4 regions of the Streptomyces brevispora genome follow, and region 3 is predicted to be linked to each of the others. Evidence: riboswitches for the same ligand, from Rfam matches in the RefSeq annotation. Region 3 holds a riboswitch; each other region holds the start of a gene.
What was found. Region 3 has a riboswitch for cyclic di-AMP ahead of FHX80_RS15315 (M23 family metallopeptidase). Riboswitches for the same ligand answer to the same signal wherever they lie in the genome.
Positions count from the first base shown of each region.

Region 1 (3,619 bases), on a different contig from region 3:
GGACGAGCACATGCGCCAGCTTCAAGGCCGGATGGGCCTCGACGGCGCGGATGGCCGCGCGGCCGACATTGCCGGTACCCCAGACCACCGTGGAAATCATGCGGCGGAGGGTAGCGCGCGGGATGAAAGGTTCATAGTGCCATCGCCCACCCGGTTGAGGAGGGCGGCCGGGGCAGGCCCGCAGGCTCCGCCCCGGCCGGCCGGCTTCCCGGCTGTCCCCGCCCGAGAGCCCCTTCAGGGAGTCCCACAGCACGACGATGCCGCCCGTGTCGGTCACCGGCTCGACGTCCTCGCCGGGCAGACCGACGACCGCGTCGTCGTAGCCGTCCCCGTCGAGGTCGCCGGTGGCGAGAGCGCCACCGAAGGCGTCACCCGCCTCGGCGGCCCCCGGCACCCCGGGGGTGCTCTGGCTGAACACCACGGGCAGGCAGGTCCCGATGCCCGACGCCGCGCCGTACCGAACGGTCACGTAGCCCGCGTCTGACCGCCTACGCGGCGCAAGGGTCGTACGGCCATGCGAAAGGGGTGGGAGGGAGCCGCTCGGCTCCCTCCCACCCCTGCGCCCGGCTCCTCCCGAGGGCGGAGCCGTGTGACGTCAGTAGGCCCCGAAGACGTTGTCGATCGAGCCGTACGTGGCAGCTGCGTAGTTGCACGCGGCGGTGATGTTGGCGACGGGGTCGAAGATGTCCATCGACGTGCCGGGTACGTGGTAGGCCTGGAAGGTGGGCTGGATGACCTGCAGGAGGCCCTTCGAGGGCGTGCCGGCGGCGGCGTTCGAGTCCCAGTTGTTGACGATCTTCGGGTTGCCCGAGGACTCGCGGATGATGTTGCGGTAGATGCTGTCGTAGCTGCCGGGGATGCCGTGCTGGGCCATCACGGCCAGCGACTCCTTGATCCAGCCGTCGAGGTCGTTGGTGTACGACGTCGCGGCCGGCGCGGGAGCGGTGGCCGCGGTCTTCTGCGCGACGGGCGTGGCCGTCCGCTGGGAACGGTCGGCGCGGTCGGCCGACTGCGAGGCCTCGGCCGCGGGCTTGGACTCAGTCGTGGGCTGTGCCTTCGATTCGGCCGTGGGGGCCGCCTCGGGCGCTGTGGCCGCGGACTTGGCACCGATGGTCAGCTTGAGGCCCACGTGAATCAGATCGGGATTTCCGCCGATCGCACTCTGATTGTCCTCGTAGAGCCGCTCCCAGCCGCCACTGAGGGAATACCCCAGGGCGATCTTGGAAAGTGAATCACCGGAGACCACGGAATAGATGGTCGGCTCCGCATCGCGGACGGCAATTTCCTTGGCAGCAACGGAAGTCGAGGCCTTCGCCTTTTCCGCGGCGACGGAGTGCGCCGGTGCGGCCGAAGCCGACCCGGCCCCGATCAGGGGGAGCGCGAGAACGACTCCGCCCGTGCTCACGGCGATGAAACCGCGGGTCAGGGAGGTGGACTTGGAACGACGGTGCTTACCCATGATGGGCATGGCGCATTTCCTCTCCGCCGCCTGCGAGGTGAGCTGTCGGGTTCGGACTGGAGATGTCCGGCCGCACGTGATGGCGACTTCACCCCTAGCCGCTCCGGATACCGGACCGGCGGCAAAACTGGGTCCCCCGCTCCTGCCGTACGCGAGTGGGTTGGGTCACCGGACGGCGGCAGGATTCGGCGTTCCATCCGGATTGACGGTGACCGTAAGCGAAAGGCGCCGAGCGAAACAAGCCCTGAATTCCGAATCCCAATTGATTCGCAAGATCAACTAAAGGAAACGCTCACAATCAGGCCTCGCCGAGGAAGTCAATTCTCTTGGCGCGACAGGGAACCGAAGCCCGATACCCCGCGTGCGGGGCCGGAAAAGTGACGCTGACCACTGCGCCCGAAAGGGGCGGTTTGATGGATTTGATAGCGTTTGGTTAGTAGAAAACTACCCAAGGAGGTTCATTGCGATTTATTCGTAGCAATTGCCCCCAATCAAGACATTTGGGTGTCTCGGGGAGTCGGCCTGCCCGGACTCCGGGCAGGCTCGGCATCGGTCGGCGCCCCACCCGCCGCTCACGGCCGCAGCCGGCGCCGACGGCCTCCGGTGCAAGATGCCGTTCGGGCGCTTCGAGTACTTCGAGCGCTTCGCCGAGCCTGGTGTCGACGACGCGGGCGCGGTGAAGCCGGGCACGGTGGGCACGGCGAAGCAGAGTGCGGTGAAGCCGGGCGCGAACCCCAGTCACCGCACCGACGCGGAACTCCGCACCATCCGCCGCAAGGCGCTACCGGCTTCCGCCCCCGCGTCGGAGCTGCGCCGAAAGGTGATGCTGCAGCGGCTGACCTACCGCCGCGAGGTCATGGACGAATTCGAGCGTGCCGTCGTCCGTCAGGGTGTAGCGGCGACGGGTGGCGCCGACCTCCTTGGCGGTGGGTGCGAGGGCGACCTGATGGCTGGCGAGGTCGGCCACGCCGTCGACCGCGTGGCCCGTCAAGATCTCCGCGACACCGGTGGGCTGAGTGATCAACGCCTCCACGTGCCCGTCGGGCTGCATCCGCCACCAGCCGCTCTCCCGTGCCGACGGCCGCAGCGGGGCGCCGTCCGCGTCGAGCAGCCAGGCGCGCGCCTCGTAGTGGAGGAAGGGCCGCCCGTCGTGGCTGAAGGTGACCTCCTGCGCGTACCGGAACTCCCCGGCGAGCGTCGGGTATCCGCCGCGGCCCCGCCCGGCCCAGGTGCCCAGGAAGCCGGCCAGCGGTGCGAGCAGCGGATGCGGGGCAGGCGCTTCGTCCGGTCGGAACGCGTCGGGGTACGGGTGTTTCCGGGCGGGGTCGAACATCTTGCGAGCTCCTGGGTCGGGGACGGTGCCGGTGCCGGGTGGCACCGTAGGACCAGTGAACGCGAGGAAGCCGATGCCACGCCTTCACGCACCGCGCCTTTGACAGGGAGTCACTCCTCCTGACGGAAGTCCATCATGCAGAACACCTTGACGTAGCGGCGTTCACCGACAGCGACGAAGCCGGGCAGGCGCCCGTATTCGGTGAAGCCCAGCGCCCGGTAGAGGTGCAGTGCACCGCTGTTGTCGCCGCGGACATCCAGCGTGAGGACCTCGATCCCCGCCCGTCGGGCATCGTCGATCAGGGCGGCGGTCAGTGCCCGGCCGATACCACGGCCCTGGGCGGACGCCGCCACCGCGATCTTTTCGAGATCGGCGTGCGGACGATGGGTAGGCCGCGTGTGGCGCAGCCAGTACCCCACCCCGACCAGCTCACGGTCCAGATACGCGGCACGCAGGGCGGCATCACCCGCGTGCACCGCGGAGAAGACGTGGTCGAGGAGTTCCGCCACCTCGTCGTACGACGGGGGATCAACCCACCCCAGCGCGGCGCCTTCACGGACCAGGTCCGCCAGGATCCGATGGACCGACACCGCGAACCGGGCCCGCAGGTCCGGATCAGACGTCGGCTCCGTCGCGTCCAGGACGACGGGTTCAAGGGTCCCACCGCCGTTCGAAGCCGTGTTCATGACCCGCAGCCTAACCAACCCTCACCCAGCGAAATACCTGGACACCTTCCGCGGACAGACGAGAGCAGCGGAGAACCGCGGACCGACCGGGCGAACTTCGTTGATCGGTCCGCGGAAACCCTGGGGGGTGGGTCAGTTCCA
Region 1 is NZ_VIWW01000002.1:113,785-117,403, reverse strand. Features, by position in the region: gene FHX80_RS30115 (NAD(P)H-dependent amine dehydrogenase family protein) at 1-100, opposite strand, end outside; partial or broken gene FHX80_RS36885 (hypothetical protein) at 299-394, opposite strand; gene FHX80_RS30110 (LysM peptidoglycan-binding domain-containing protein) at 596-1,468, opposite strand; cyclic di-AMP (ydaO/yuaA leader) riboswitch at 1,472-1,660, opposite strand; gene FHX80_RS30105 (nitrobindin family protein) at 2,241-2,792, opposite strand; gene FHX80_RS30100 (GNAT family N-acetyltransferase) at 2,903-3,478, opposite strand; gene FHX80_RS30095 (peptidoglycan DD-metalloendopeptidase family protein) at 3,611-3,619, opposite strand, start outside.
Region 1: another riboswitch for cyclic di-AMP. It lies ahead of FHX80_RS30110 (LysM peptidoglycan-binding domain-containing protein); the one in region 3 lies ahead of FHX80_RS15315 (M23 family metallopeptidase).

Region 2 (3,619 bases), 1.1 Mb from region 3:
GACGATCGACGGGCAGCGGGTGGCCGAGGGAGACCCCGTGCTGGTGGTGCTGGCGGCCGCCGACCGGGACCCCGGACGCTTCGATGGCCCGGACACGCTGGACCTCTCGCGGCGTGACAATCAGCACCTCGGATACGGGCACGGCATCCATTACTGCCTGGGAGCACCGCTCGCCCGGCTGGAGGGGCAGGCCGCGCTCGCCACGTTGCTGAAACGCCTTCCGGACCTGCGACTTGCGGGGGAAGCTGCCGATTTGCGCTGGCGTGGCGGGCTCATCATGCGCGGACTGCGCACGCTCCCGGTGGAGTTCACTCCCGAGCCCGCTTCCGATGAGGGTGACGCTCTGTCAACTCTGTGACTTTTATGTGATCTCTGCTGCATCGACTTGTGACACACGTTCGAGTCCCGCTAGGTTCACCGTTCGACTCACCAGTCACTCGTCAGTTACACGGAAGGCATTCCCATGGGCTCCGCGAACGGCAGACACCGTCGCCCTCGGCAGGCACCCGCGATCGTCGTCGCCGCAGGCGTGACCGGCTCGGCCATCGCCATCCCACTGCTCGGCGCGGCCGGCGCGCACGCAGCCGACGCCTCGACCTGGGACCGGGTCGCCGAGTGCGAGAGCGGCGGCATGTGGAGCGCCGACCTCGGCAACGGCTTCTACGGCGGCCTGCAGTTCTCGCAGGATGTGTGGAAGTCGTACGGCGGCGATTCGTACGCCCCGCGCGCGGACCTGGCCAGCCGCTCGCAGCAGATCGCCGTGGCGGAGAAGGTCCTGGGCGACCAGGGGTCGAAGGCGTGGCCCAGTTGCGCGGTCATCTCCGGCCTCGTCGTGGACGGGTCCCTGCCGGGCGTCGACCCGGGCAGCGCCTCGTCCGCCGACACCTCCGAGAGTGCGGACCCGTCGTCGAGTGCCGATCCGTCGGCGAGCCGGGACCGGTCGGGCAGCGCGTCCAAGGGCGCGACCGACGCTCCGTCGGACGATGCCCCGTCGGCCGGCACCCCGTCGGACGACGCGACGGCGGACACGGCCGACCACGACCGTACGCCGGACGCCTCGGCCTCCCCGTCCGCCACGCCCTCGGCATCCGGCTCCTCCGGCGCGACCGGCTCCTCCGGCGCCCGGGAAGGGTCCGCCCCGGCCGGGGAGACGGGCGGCAAGCACCGCGGCGCCCCGGCCCCCGAGGGGACCGGCAGCGACCGGGACTCGGGGCGGCACGCCTCGCGCGGCGCCAGTGACGCACGCGACAAGGGGGCCCCGGTCGCCGACGGTACGTACACCGTCCGCCCCGGCGACAACCTCTGGGCGATTGCTGACGCACAGAAGCTTCCCGGCGGCTGGACGGAGCTGTACGAGGCCAACAAGGCGGAGGTCGGCTCCGACCCGGACCTCATCCTGCCTGGCCAGAGCCTCGATCTCGGTGTGAAGACCGACTGAGACCGACCGGGAACGGCCGCGGAATCGGTCTGATCAACAGCTGAAAGCACCTCAAATCTGGGGTACTTAAGAGGCCTATGTCCCACTTTTGACTAAGTGAGACATGGGTCTCTTTGCGTGAACTGGCGCGTCTTGTCCGGGAGCTCCCCCCGCATCCGTTCCGACCTGCGCAAACAGGTGTTCTTCAGATGCGAGTAAGGGCTGTTTATCCGGTATGTCCTTCTTTGAATGTGGGGGTGGCGTGTGTTTACGGTCGTAACCGCTCGCACCGCGGGCCCCGTCGATCGTCACGCCGAATCCTGCCGTCGGTCGAAGGGAACAGACGCGTAAAGCGCCGTAGGCAGGAGCGGGGGACCCAGGTAGGCGCCGGGTCCGATCGTCGCAAGACGCATCGGGAACGGCTTGGGGTTAAGTCGTGCGCTAGGACGTGCGACCGGGCAACTCACTTGGCCCGAACCCGACAGCTCACCTCGTAGGCGTCGGTGAGGAGAAGTCTCGATGCTGCTCAACAGCAAGGGCAACAAGCACCGTCGCCCGTCCAAGGCCGTCCGTCTCGTCACGCTCGCCGGTGTGGCCGGTGCCGCCATCGCCGTGCCCCTGATGGGTGCGACCGGCGCCTCCGCGGCCTCCGTGTCCACCTGGGACGCGGTCGCCCGGTGCGAGTCCGGCGGCAACTGGTCGATCAACACCGGCAACGGCTACTACGGCGGTCTGCAGTTCTCGCAGTCCAGCTGGGCCGCCGCCGGCGGTACGCAGTACGCGGCCCGCGCCGACCTGGCCAGCAAGTCCCAGCAGATCGCCGTGGCCGAGAAGCTCCTCGACATGCAGGGACCGGGCGCCTGGGGCTGCGCCGGCGCCGGCAACCTGCGCAACGACGGTGTCGACCCGGGCGTCGACACCGGCTCCACCGCCACCAAGACCGCCCCCAAGCAGCAGTCGGCTCCGGTCCAGCAGGCCGAGCCGAAGAAGGCCGAGCGCACCGAGGCCCCCGCCGCCTCCCGCTCGGACCGCGCGGCCACCCCTCAGGCCGAGCAGAAGAAGACCGTCACCACCCCGACCGGCGAGACGGTCAAGAAGGGTGACGGCGAGTACAAGGTCGTCGCCGGCGACTCGCTGAGCCAGATCGCGGCCGACCACAACGTCAAGGGCGGCTGGGAGCGGCTGTTCGAGCTGAACAAGGACATCGTCAAGGACGCCGACATGATCTTCCCGGGTCAGCAGCTCCACCTGGTGAAGTAATTCGGCACTCTCCTCGCTGAGCTCCCCGGCCCGGCCCGCACCTCCCCCCGTGCGTGCCGGGCCGGGGTTTTGCCGCTTCGGGGTGCGCCGGCTCCCGCGCCGATTGTTCAACTGTTGTAGTTACTGGTCGGTAGGTACCTGGACGTCTGCCCCGCTATGGGTGCCCTTGGGTCCTTTTTCGTCCCAGGGGGCGGGCGGGCGGCCGACTGAGAGGGCCGGGCCGGTTAGGCTCTTGTCGCAAGGCCAAAGTGACCCTGCACAACCAGCGTCATATCCCAGAAGGAGATGCCTCGTGCCGTCCATCGACGTCGTCGTAGCCCGGGAAATCCTCGACTCCCGGGGCAACCCCACGGTCGAGGTCGAGGTTGGGCTCGACGACGGCAGCACGGGTCGTGCTGCTGTTCCGTCCGGAGCCTCCACCGGTGCGTTCGAGGCCGTTGAGCTTCGCGACGGCGACCCCAACCGCTACCACGGAAAGGGCGTCGAGAAGGCCGTCCTCGCCGTGATCGAGCAGATCGGCCCGGAGCTCGTCGGCTACGACGCGACCGAGCAGCGGCTGATCGACCAGGCGATGTTCGACCTGGACGCCACCGAGAACAAGGGCTCGCTCGGCGCCAACGCCATCCTCGGCGTCTCGCTCGCCGTCGCCCACGCCGCGTCCGAGGCCTCGGACCTGCCGCTGTTCCGCTACCTCGGTGGCCCGAACGCGCACCTGCTGCCCGTCCCGATGATGAACATCCTCAACGGTGGGTCGCACGCCGACTCCAACGTGGACATCCAGGAGTTCATGATCGCCCCGATCGGCGCGGAGTCCTTCTCCGAGGCCCTGCGCTGGGGCGCCGAGGTCTACCACACGCTGAAGAAGGTCCTGAAGACCAAGGGCCTGTCCACCGGTCTCGGCGACGAGGGCGGCTTCGCGCCGAACCTGGAGTCGAACCGCGC
Region 2 is NZ_VIWW01000001.1:2,192,663-2,196,281, reverse strand. Features, by position in the region: gene FHX80_RS10085 (cytochrome P450 family protein) at 1-358, shown strand, start outside; gene FHX80_RS10080 (LysM peptidoglycan-binding domain-containing protein) at 464-1,438, shown strand; cyclic di-AMP (ydaO/yuaA leader) riboswitch at 1,761-1,932, shown strand; gene FHX80_RS10075 (transglycosylase family protein) at 1,937-2,677, shown strand; gene eno (phosphopyruvate hydratase) at 2,970-3,619, shown strand, end outside.
Region 2: another riboswitch for cyclic di-AMP. It lies ahead of FHX80_RS10075 (transglycosylase family protein); the one in region 3 lies ahead of FHX80_RS15315 (M23 family metallopeptidase).

Region 3 (3,619 bases):
GGCGGTCCAGCCGAAGACGTTGCCACCGAGGGCGAGCGGGAAGACCTGAAGGCTGGATGAGCCGAGCCTGCGAAGAGAAGTCATATATGGATCAACCCGACCCGCCGTCTCCGCTATTCCGTGCCATGTGCAACTACGGCATTCCGTGCCATGCGCATCTGCGGCTGCCGTCATGGCCATGATGGCAGTCCCGCGAGGCCGGACAGACGGGCCGGCAGCCCTGACGTCGGGGGGTGAGCGTCAGGACTGCCGGGGTTCAGTGGCCGGAGAGGGCACAGGGCTCACCACAGCGCAACGCAGCGCACGGCGCGGCCGTGGGAACGCCGACCCGGCCCACGGCCGCGGGCCGGGAGACCCCGCCTCCGGACCGTGCAGCGGGCTCAGACCGTCAGGCCCCGGGCACGCAGCCAGGACATCGGGTCGATCCCGGCGCCGTCCGAGGTGTGGACCTCGAGGTGAAGGTGCGGGCCGGTCACGTTGCCGGTCGCACCGACGCGTCCGATGGTGTCCCCGGTGGTGACCTTCTGGCCGACGCCGACACCGATCGAGGACTGGTGGCAGAACCAGAGCTCCGTGCCGTCCTCGAGCTCCAGGACCGTGCGGTAGCCGTACGAACCGGACCAGCCGGCCGACTTGATGGTGCCGCTGTGGATGGCCTTGATCGGGGTACCGGTCGGCGCCGCGAAGTCGAGGCCCGTGTGGTAGCCGGAGGACCACAGCGAACCGGCCTCGCCGAAGGTCGAGGTGATCGTGTACGAGGAGGTGGGGATGGCGTAGCTGGCGGCGAGCTTGGCGAGCCGCAGTGCCTCGGCCTTCTCCTTCGCCTCCTCCGCCGCCTTCTTCTTCGCGGCGGCGACCTCGGCCTCGGCAGCGTCCTGCTGCTTCTTCGCCTCGGCGGACGCATTCTCCGCGGCGGCCTTCTCCTCGGCCGCCCTGGCCTCGGCGTCGGCGGAGTCCTGCTGCTGCTCGGCCTGCTGGAGGATGCGGGCGCGGAGCGCCTCGCCGGCGTCCGTGGCGCCCTGCTCGGCCTCGGCGGTGGTGATGCCGGCCGTCGTCAGCGGGGCGGAAACCGTCTCGGCCTTCGCCTTCTCCGCCTCGGACTCACCCGAGAACAGTGCGCCGACGCCGGGGAGGGACCTGGCCTCGGGGAGGTTGTCGGAGATGGCGTCGGGAAGGGAGATGGAGACCGGCGGCCTGCTCTGCGCGGAGGCCATGCCGCCCGCGCCGACGGCTGCGATGACACCGACGCCGAGGACGGTGGAGCTACGGGCGAGACCGTTGCGCTGCTTGGCGACGCGGTGCTTGCCGCGTACGGGGCGGATGGACTCCTCGGTGGGATTCCATTCCTCCCGCGCCTTGTCCGGCTCGGCCTCGTCGGCGCGGAAGCCGTTGCCGAACTCGCTGCCCCGATCGGTTCCGTAGGCGGTTCCGTAAGCGGTCCCGTGGCTGGATCCGTAAGCGGTTCCGTACTCGGTTCCGTGGTTGGTGCCGTAGCTGGCACCGGGCCCGGGTCCGAAGTCATTTCCGTGCTCGGGCACGAACCATGAGGGGGCTTCGGGGGCAGGCTTGTTGGACGCCACTGGGGCGCACTCCTTTCCTTCCTTCTCGCCTACCGGGTTAGCTGACGGGTTCGGAGCAGGAAGGTCTCCTACGGGTTCCTCCGCCTCTCAACGAGACAGAGATGCCCGATTCACCCCATGTAGGTGGTTCCCCGGTTCCCTTGCGGAATTCGGCGCTCGCGCACGGTGCCGCCTCTGACGGCGGCTGGGACCGCGCTGCGTTATCGAACGTTAATAGACACACGGGTCCGATTCCAAGCCGTTCCAGCTGATCATTCACATCTTCGGCCTGGACTTTACGGGACACAACCGGGTGGAACCGGGCGAGTTGATCGCCACTCAATCGTTATCTATTTTCTGACGTTGCGTCAAATGTTATGCGAAGGGGTTCCTTACGGTTACGGACAGTGGCATCTTCCGCGTCCGCTCCGTCGCATTCCCTCGTGTTCCCTCACGCTCTCCCCCGTCTGCCCCTTCGTCTTCACCCTGCGCCGCCTCCCAAACCCACGATCTTCACGGTTGTGCGCCGGTCCGGCTGCCCCTCGGCGGGGCGCACAATGGCGAGCAGCGCCATGTCGTCGGTCGTCACCCCACCGGTGTGCAGCCGTACGTCGTCGGTCAGCGCGGACAGCAGCTCCTCGGGGCCCGGGAAGATCCGTCCGCGCAGCCGCTCGGCGGGGTCGTAGAAGACCCCGTCGGCGTTACGGGCCTCGGAGAGGCCGTCCGTGTAGAGGAGGAGCGTCGACCCGGCGGGCAACGCCCACTCGTCGGCGCGGTCCGGCCACACGCCCAGGTCCATCCCCAGGGGCAGCGCGGGCAGCTCGGGCTGCAGTACGTCCAGCGCCCCGTCCGAGTACATCAGCAGCGGCTCGGGGTGGCCGCGGTTGACGATCCGCACCAGGGTCGCGCCCGGCGGGATCTCGGCGAGCGCGGCGGTGATGAACCCCTCGGCCTCGTCGAGGCCCCCGCGCCGGCCCGATTCCCGCGCCAGCGCACGCTCCAGCCGCTGAGCCACCCCCTCCAGTGACCGCTCCTGCTCGGCCGCCTCCCGGAACGCGCCGACGATCACCGCCACCGCCTCCACCGCGTCCAGCCCCTTGCCGCGCACGTCCCCGACCACCAGCCGCACCCCGTACGGGGTGTCCGTGACCGAGAAGAGGTCGCCGCCGACGAACTCGTCCGCCTGGGCCGCCTCGTACCGCGCGGCCACTTGCAGCCCGCCGATCCGGTCGGGCGGCTTCGGCAGCACCGCGCGCATGGCGGTCTCCGCGATGACTCGCGCGGAGGCCAACTGCTCGTTGCTGCGCCGTACGACCCCGTTGATGTAGACCGCGAGGACCGAGACGGTGAGGACGGTGAGGAGCTCGATCGACGGCACGGCATTGAACAGCGTTTCACCGTAGAACCGCAGCCCGGCCAAGGACAGCAGCGCTGCGGCTCCGACCCGGATGGTGCCGATCTGCGAGAAGAACGGCGCGGCGATCAGCGGGGCCGCGGCGAACAGCGGAACGGGCGTGAAGGCGGGCGGGGTGATCAAATCCAACACCAACCCCACGGCGATGATCAGGCCAGGCAGCGCCCGGACGAGCCGGCGGTTCCGGATCTCGCCCGCGCGCCTCCCCCGCCGCTGTTCCCGCTTCCCCACCTGTGCTCTCCTACCCGGTGCGCCCACGGCCGCGGACGGTACCGCGCACCACCCCCAGACTTCCCGGAGCACGGTGGCGGGGCGATTCATCGACGGCCAATGGGAGTACGTGCGTGGTGCGGGTCGCACCGGCCGGTGGCCCGGCGAACGCACAAACGAATCAGGCCAGGCATGCAGTATGCATGCCTGGCCTGATTCTTCAGTAGCGGGGACAGGATTTGAACCTGCGACCTCTGGGTTATGAGCCCAGCGAGCTACCGAGCTGCTCCACCCCGCGTCGGTAAACACAACTCTACGGCATGTTCGACGCACTCATGACCACCCCGCGCGCCCGCCCCCTCGCGCGGCTCCCCCGCCGCCCGGCCCACCCGATGACGCCCCCGCACAGACTCCCCCGATCGACCCCGACCATCCG
Region 3 is NZ_VIWW01000001.1:3,299,736-3,303,354, reverse strand. Features, by position in the region: gene FHX80_RS15320 (aldo/keto reductase) at 1-84, opposite strand, end outside; gene FHX80_RS15315 (M23 family metallopeptidase) at 381-1,580, opposite strand; cyclic di-AMP (ydaO/yuaA leader) riboswitch at 1,592-1,745, opposite strand; gene FHX80_RS15310 (PP2C family protein-serine/threonine phosphatase) at 2,041-3,204, opposite strand; tRNA gene FHX80_RS15305 (tRNA-Met) at 3,408-3,481, opposite strand.

Region 4 (3,619 bases), 1.7 Mb from region 3:
CGATTCCGAAGCCGCCCTGGACCGCCTGTCCAAGCTGGTCGCCGAGGGGCTCGACGAGCTCCCGGAGACCGTCTGATCCCGTTCGGTCCCGCGGTCACGACCGCCGGATTCCAGCGCCTGAGCCGCGGCACCCCCGACCGGGAGCCGCGGCTCTTTCGTTGGCCCAGAAATCCCTTCCGTGGGGCCGGGAGCTTATTCCACTGCCCAGGAAACTCTTCCTCCTGCCCGGGCCGTCTTTCGCTTGCGCAGGAATTCGCCCCTTCGGGACGGACCGACCGGAAGAATGCGGAGCAGTGAAATCAGCGCCCTGCCGAATGCCCGCTCCTTGTATACGCCCTCATTGTTAATGACGGCCGCTCGGGGTGTTTACGGCATGTTGCGAAGCCCTCACCCGCCCGGCGCGGGGGACCGTGCCGGCACCCGGTCGGCCCGGGCGGCGCAGCCGGTACGCCGCGGTGGCCCGCTCGGCGTGCTGGGCGGCCAGCACCCGCGCCCGTTCCGCGTCGCCGCGCGCCACGGCGTCCACGATGGCCCCGTGCTCGGCCCAGGAATCGGCCGGCCGGGCCGGCTGGTCGACCGCGTACATCCAGGCGACCTTGTGCCGGAGCTGGGTGAGCAACGCGATCAGGCCGGGGCTGCCGGAGGCCTGAGCCAGGGTCTCGTGGAACCAGCCGCCCAGTGAGCGCAGGTCCTCGCCCTCACCGCGGCGGGCCCGCTCCTGGCCCAGCCTGACCAGGCCGCGCAGCACCTTGAGGTGGGCATCGGTGCGACGCCGGGCGGCGCGGGCCGCACCGAGCGGCTCCAGCAGCATCCGGACCTCCAGGAGGTCGGCGGCCTCCTGCTCGTCGGGCTCGGCGACGCAGGCCCCGGCGTGCCTGCGGGTGACCACGAAACCCTCGGACTCCAGGGTGCGCAGCGCTTCACGCACCGGGACGCGGGAAACCCCGTAACGGCGTGCGAGCACCTCCTCGGTGAGTCGGCTGCCGCGTTCGAAGACACCGGAGACGATGTCGTCACGGATTGCCGTGCATACCGAATGCGCCGGAATGCGCATGTCCGAACCTCCGCCTTAATCCCCGCGAAACGCGGCCGATCGACGCCTGTCCCGTGACTCTATTGCAGTGCGCTCGTATTTCCGATGCCGGGCGGAAATTCATGAATATCTTCTGGTCACCGGCGGGTTCGGAACGGCCCGCATCCCGGCCCGGTGGCCGGGTACGACGCAGGCCCCGGCGTGCCGGGGCCTGCGTCGAGGTTCTTCGCGTCGGTCAGACGGTGACGCCGTGGGCGCGCAGGTACGCGAGCGGGTCCATGTCGGAGCCGTACGACGGCGTGGTCCGGGCCTCGAAGTGGAGGTGCGGTCCGGTGGAGTTGCCGGTGGAGCCGGAGAGGCCGATCCGCTGCCCCTGGCCGACGCTCTGGCCGACGGAGACACCGATCGAGGAGAGGTGGCCGTACTGCGTGTACGTGCCGTCCGTCATCCGGAGCACGATGTTGTTGCCGTACGCGCCGCCCCAGCCCGCCTCGACGACCGTACCGGCGCCGACGGCGACGACGGAGCTGCCGGACACGGCGTGGAAGTCGATGCCGGAGTGGCTGCCGGAGGACCAGAGGGAGCCGCCGGTCTTGTAGCCGGTGCTCACGTACGAACCGGCGACGGGGAGTTGGAAGGTGCCCAGCCGGGCGCGCTCGGCGGAGCGGGCGGCACGCGCCTCGGCCTCGCGGGCTTCCATGGCTCGGGCGGCGGCCCTGGCCTCGGCGTCGGCCTTCTTCTTCGCTTCGGCCTTGGCGTTTGCCTCGGCTTCCGCCTTCGCCTTCGCCGCCGCGGCGATGTCGGCCTGGCGCTGCTGAGCATCGGCCTGCGCGTGGATCCGGTCGGCGAGGGCGCCCTCGATGGCGATGACCTGGGAGAGGCCGGTCTCGGCGGCGGCGGGGGTCTCGGTGTCCGCGGCAAGGGCCGGGGAGGCCATGGAACCGATGACGCCGGTGGTCGCCAGGGTCGCGATGCCGACGGCCTTCGCGCCGCGGCGCGTCAGACGGCTCGGGGCACGGTGCTTCCCCGTGGCACGGGTGAACGCCATGAAGTGGCTGGTCCTTTCCTTCCTTCTCGCCTACCGGGTTAGCTGACGGGTTCGGAGCAGGAAGGTCTCCTACGGATCCCCCGGCCTCGCAGAGGCATGGGCATCCGATTCACCCCAGGGACTGCGTGGGTCCCCGGCTCCCCGGGCTCGCGCCTGACGGGGACTCGGCGATGACTGTCCGGTACGTCACGGATGCGGCATACGAGTGACGGACAGCCGAGCCGACGCTAGACGGAGGCACTTCCCCACACCAAACGGACAGGCGGTTTTGTAGCACATCCCACAGGGCAGACAGGCAACCTCCCCGCCAAAGCGGGACAAAAAGGGAAGGTCCCGGCAGTCAGCGATCTGCCAGGACCTTCCCTTTGCCCCGCTTTCGGGGAGAGTGACCGATCAGCCGGTGACGACCGAGACCTCTCCGATACCGAGAGCCCTGACGGGCTCCTCGATCCGCGCGGCGTCCCCGACGAGGACCGTGACCAGCCTGTCCCCCGGGAAGGCGCTGACCACGGCAGCCGTCGCCTCCACCGTGCCGGTGTCGGCGAGGCGCGCGTAGAGCTGCGCCTGGTAGTCGTCCGGGAGGTGCTGCTCGACCTGGTCGGCGAGGGTGCTCGCGACAGAAGCAGCCGTCTCGAACTTCAGCGGTGCGACGCCCACGAGGTTCTGCACGGCCGTCTCGCGCTCGGCGTCCGTCAGGCCCTCCGCGGCCAGGGTCCGCAGCACCTTCCACAGGTCGTCCAGCGCCGGGCCGGTGGACTCCGTGTCCACCGAGCCGCTGATGGCGAGCATCGCGGCGCCCGTCGCCCCCGAGGCGGAGCCGGGAGCCGTGGAGCGCAGCACCTGGGCGAAGGCGCGTACGCCGTAGGTGTAGCCCTTCTCCTCGCGCAGCACCCGGTCGAGCCGGGAGGTGAGCGTCCCGCCCAGGCAGTACGTGCCGAGCACCTGGGCCGGCCAGACGCTGTCGTGCCGGTCGGCGCCGATCCGGCCGATCAGCAGCTGCGTCTGCACCGCTCCGGGGCGGTCCACGATCACCACGCGGCCGGTGTCGTCGGCGGTGATCGGCGGGACCGGACGGGACTCGGCCGTGTTGCCCGACCAGTCGCCGACGGTGTCGGCGAGCAGGGCGTCCAGGTCGATGCCGGTGAGGTCACCGACGACCACGGCCGTCGCGGTGGACGGCCGGACGTGGGCGTCGTAGAAGGCACGCACGGCCGCGGAGTCGATGCGCTCCACGGTCGCCTCGGTGCCCTGGCGGGGGCGTGACATGCGGGCCGTGGCCGGGAAGAGCTCCTTGGAGAGCTGCTTGGCGGCGCGGCGGGCGGGGTTCGCCTGCTCGTGCGGGATCTCGTCGAGCCGGTTGTTCACCAGCCGCTCGATCTCGCTGTCGGCGAAGGCCGGCGCCCGCAGGGCCTCGGCGACCAGGCCGAGCGCCTTGGCCAGCCGGGAGGCGGGAACCTCCAGGGAGACCCGGACGCCGGGGTGGTCGGCATGGGCGTCAAGGGTGGCGCCGCACCGCTCCAGCTCGGCGGCGAACTCCT
Region 4 is NZ_VIWW01000001.1:5,039,932-5,043,550, reverse strand. Features, by position in the region: gene FHX80_RS23380 (HPr family phosphocarrier protein) at 1-76, shown strand, start outside; gene FHX80_RS23375 (GntR family transcriptional regulator) at 344-1,054, opposite strand; gene FHX80_RS23370 (M23 family metallopeptidase) at 1,269-2,081, opposite strand; cyclic di-AMP (ydaO/yuaA leader) riboswitch at 2,095-2,261, opposite strand; gene FHX80_RS23365 (M16 family metallopeptidase) at 2,475-3,619, opposite strand, start outside.
Region 4: another riboswitch for cyclic di-AMP. It lies ahead of FHX80_RS23370 (M23 family metallopeptidase); the one in region 3 lies ahead of FHX80_RS15315 (M23 family metallopeptidase).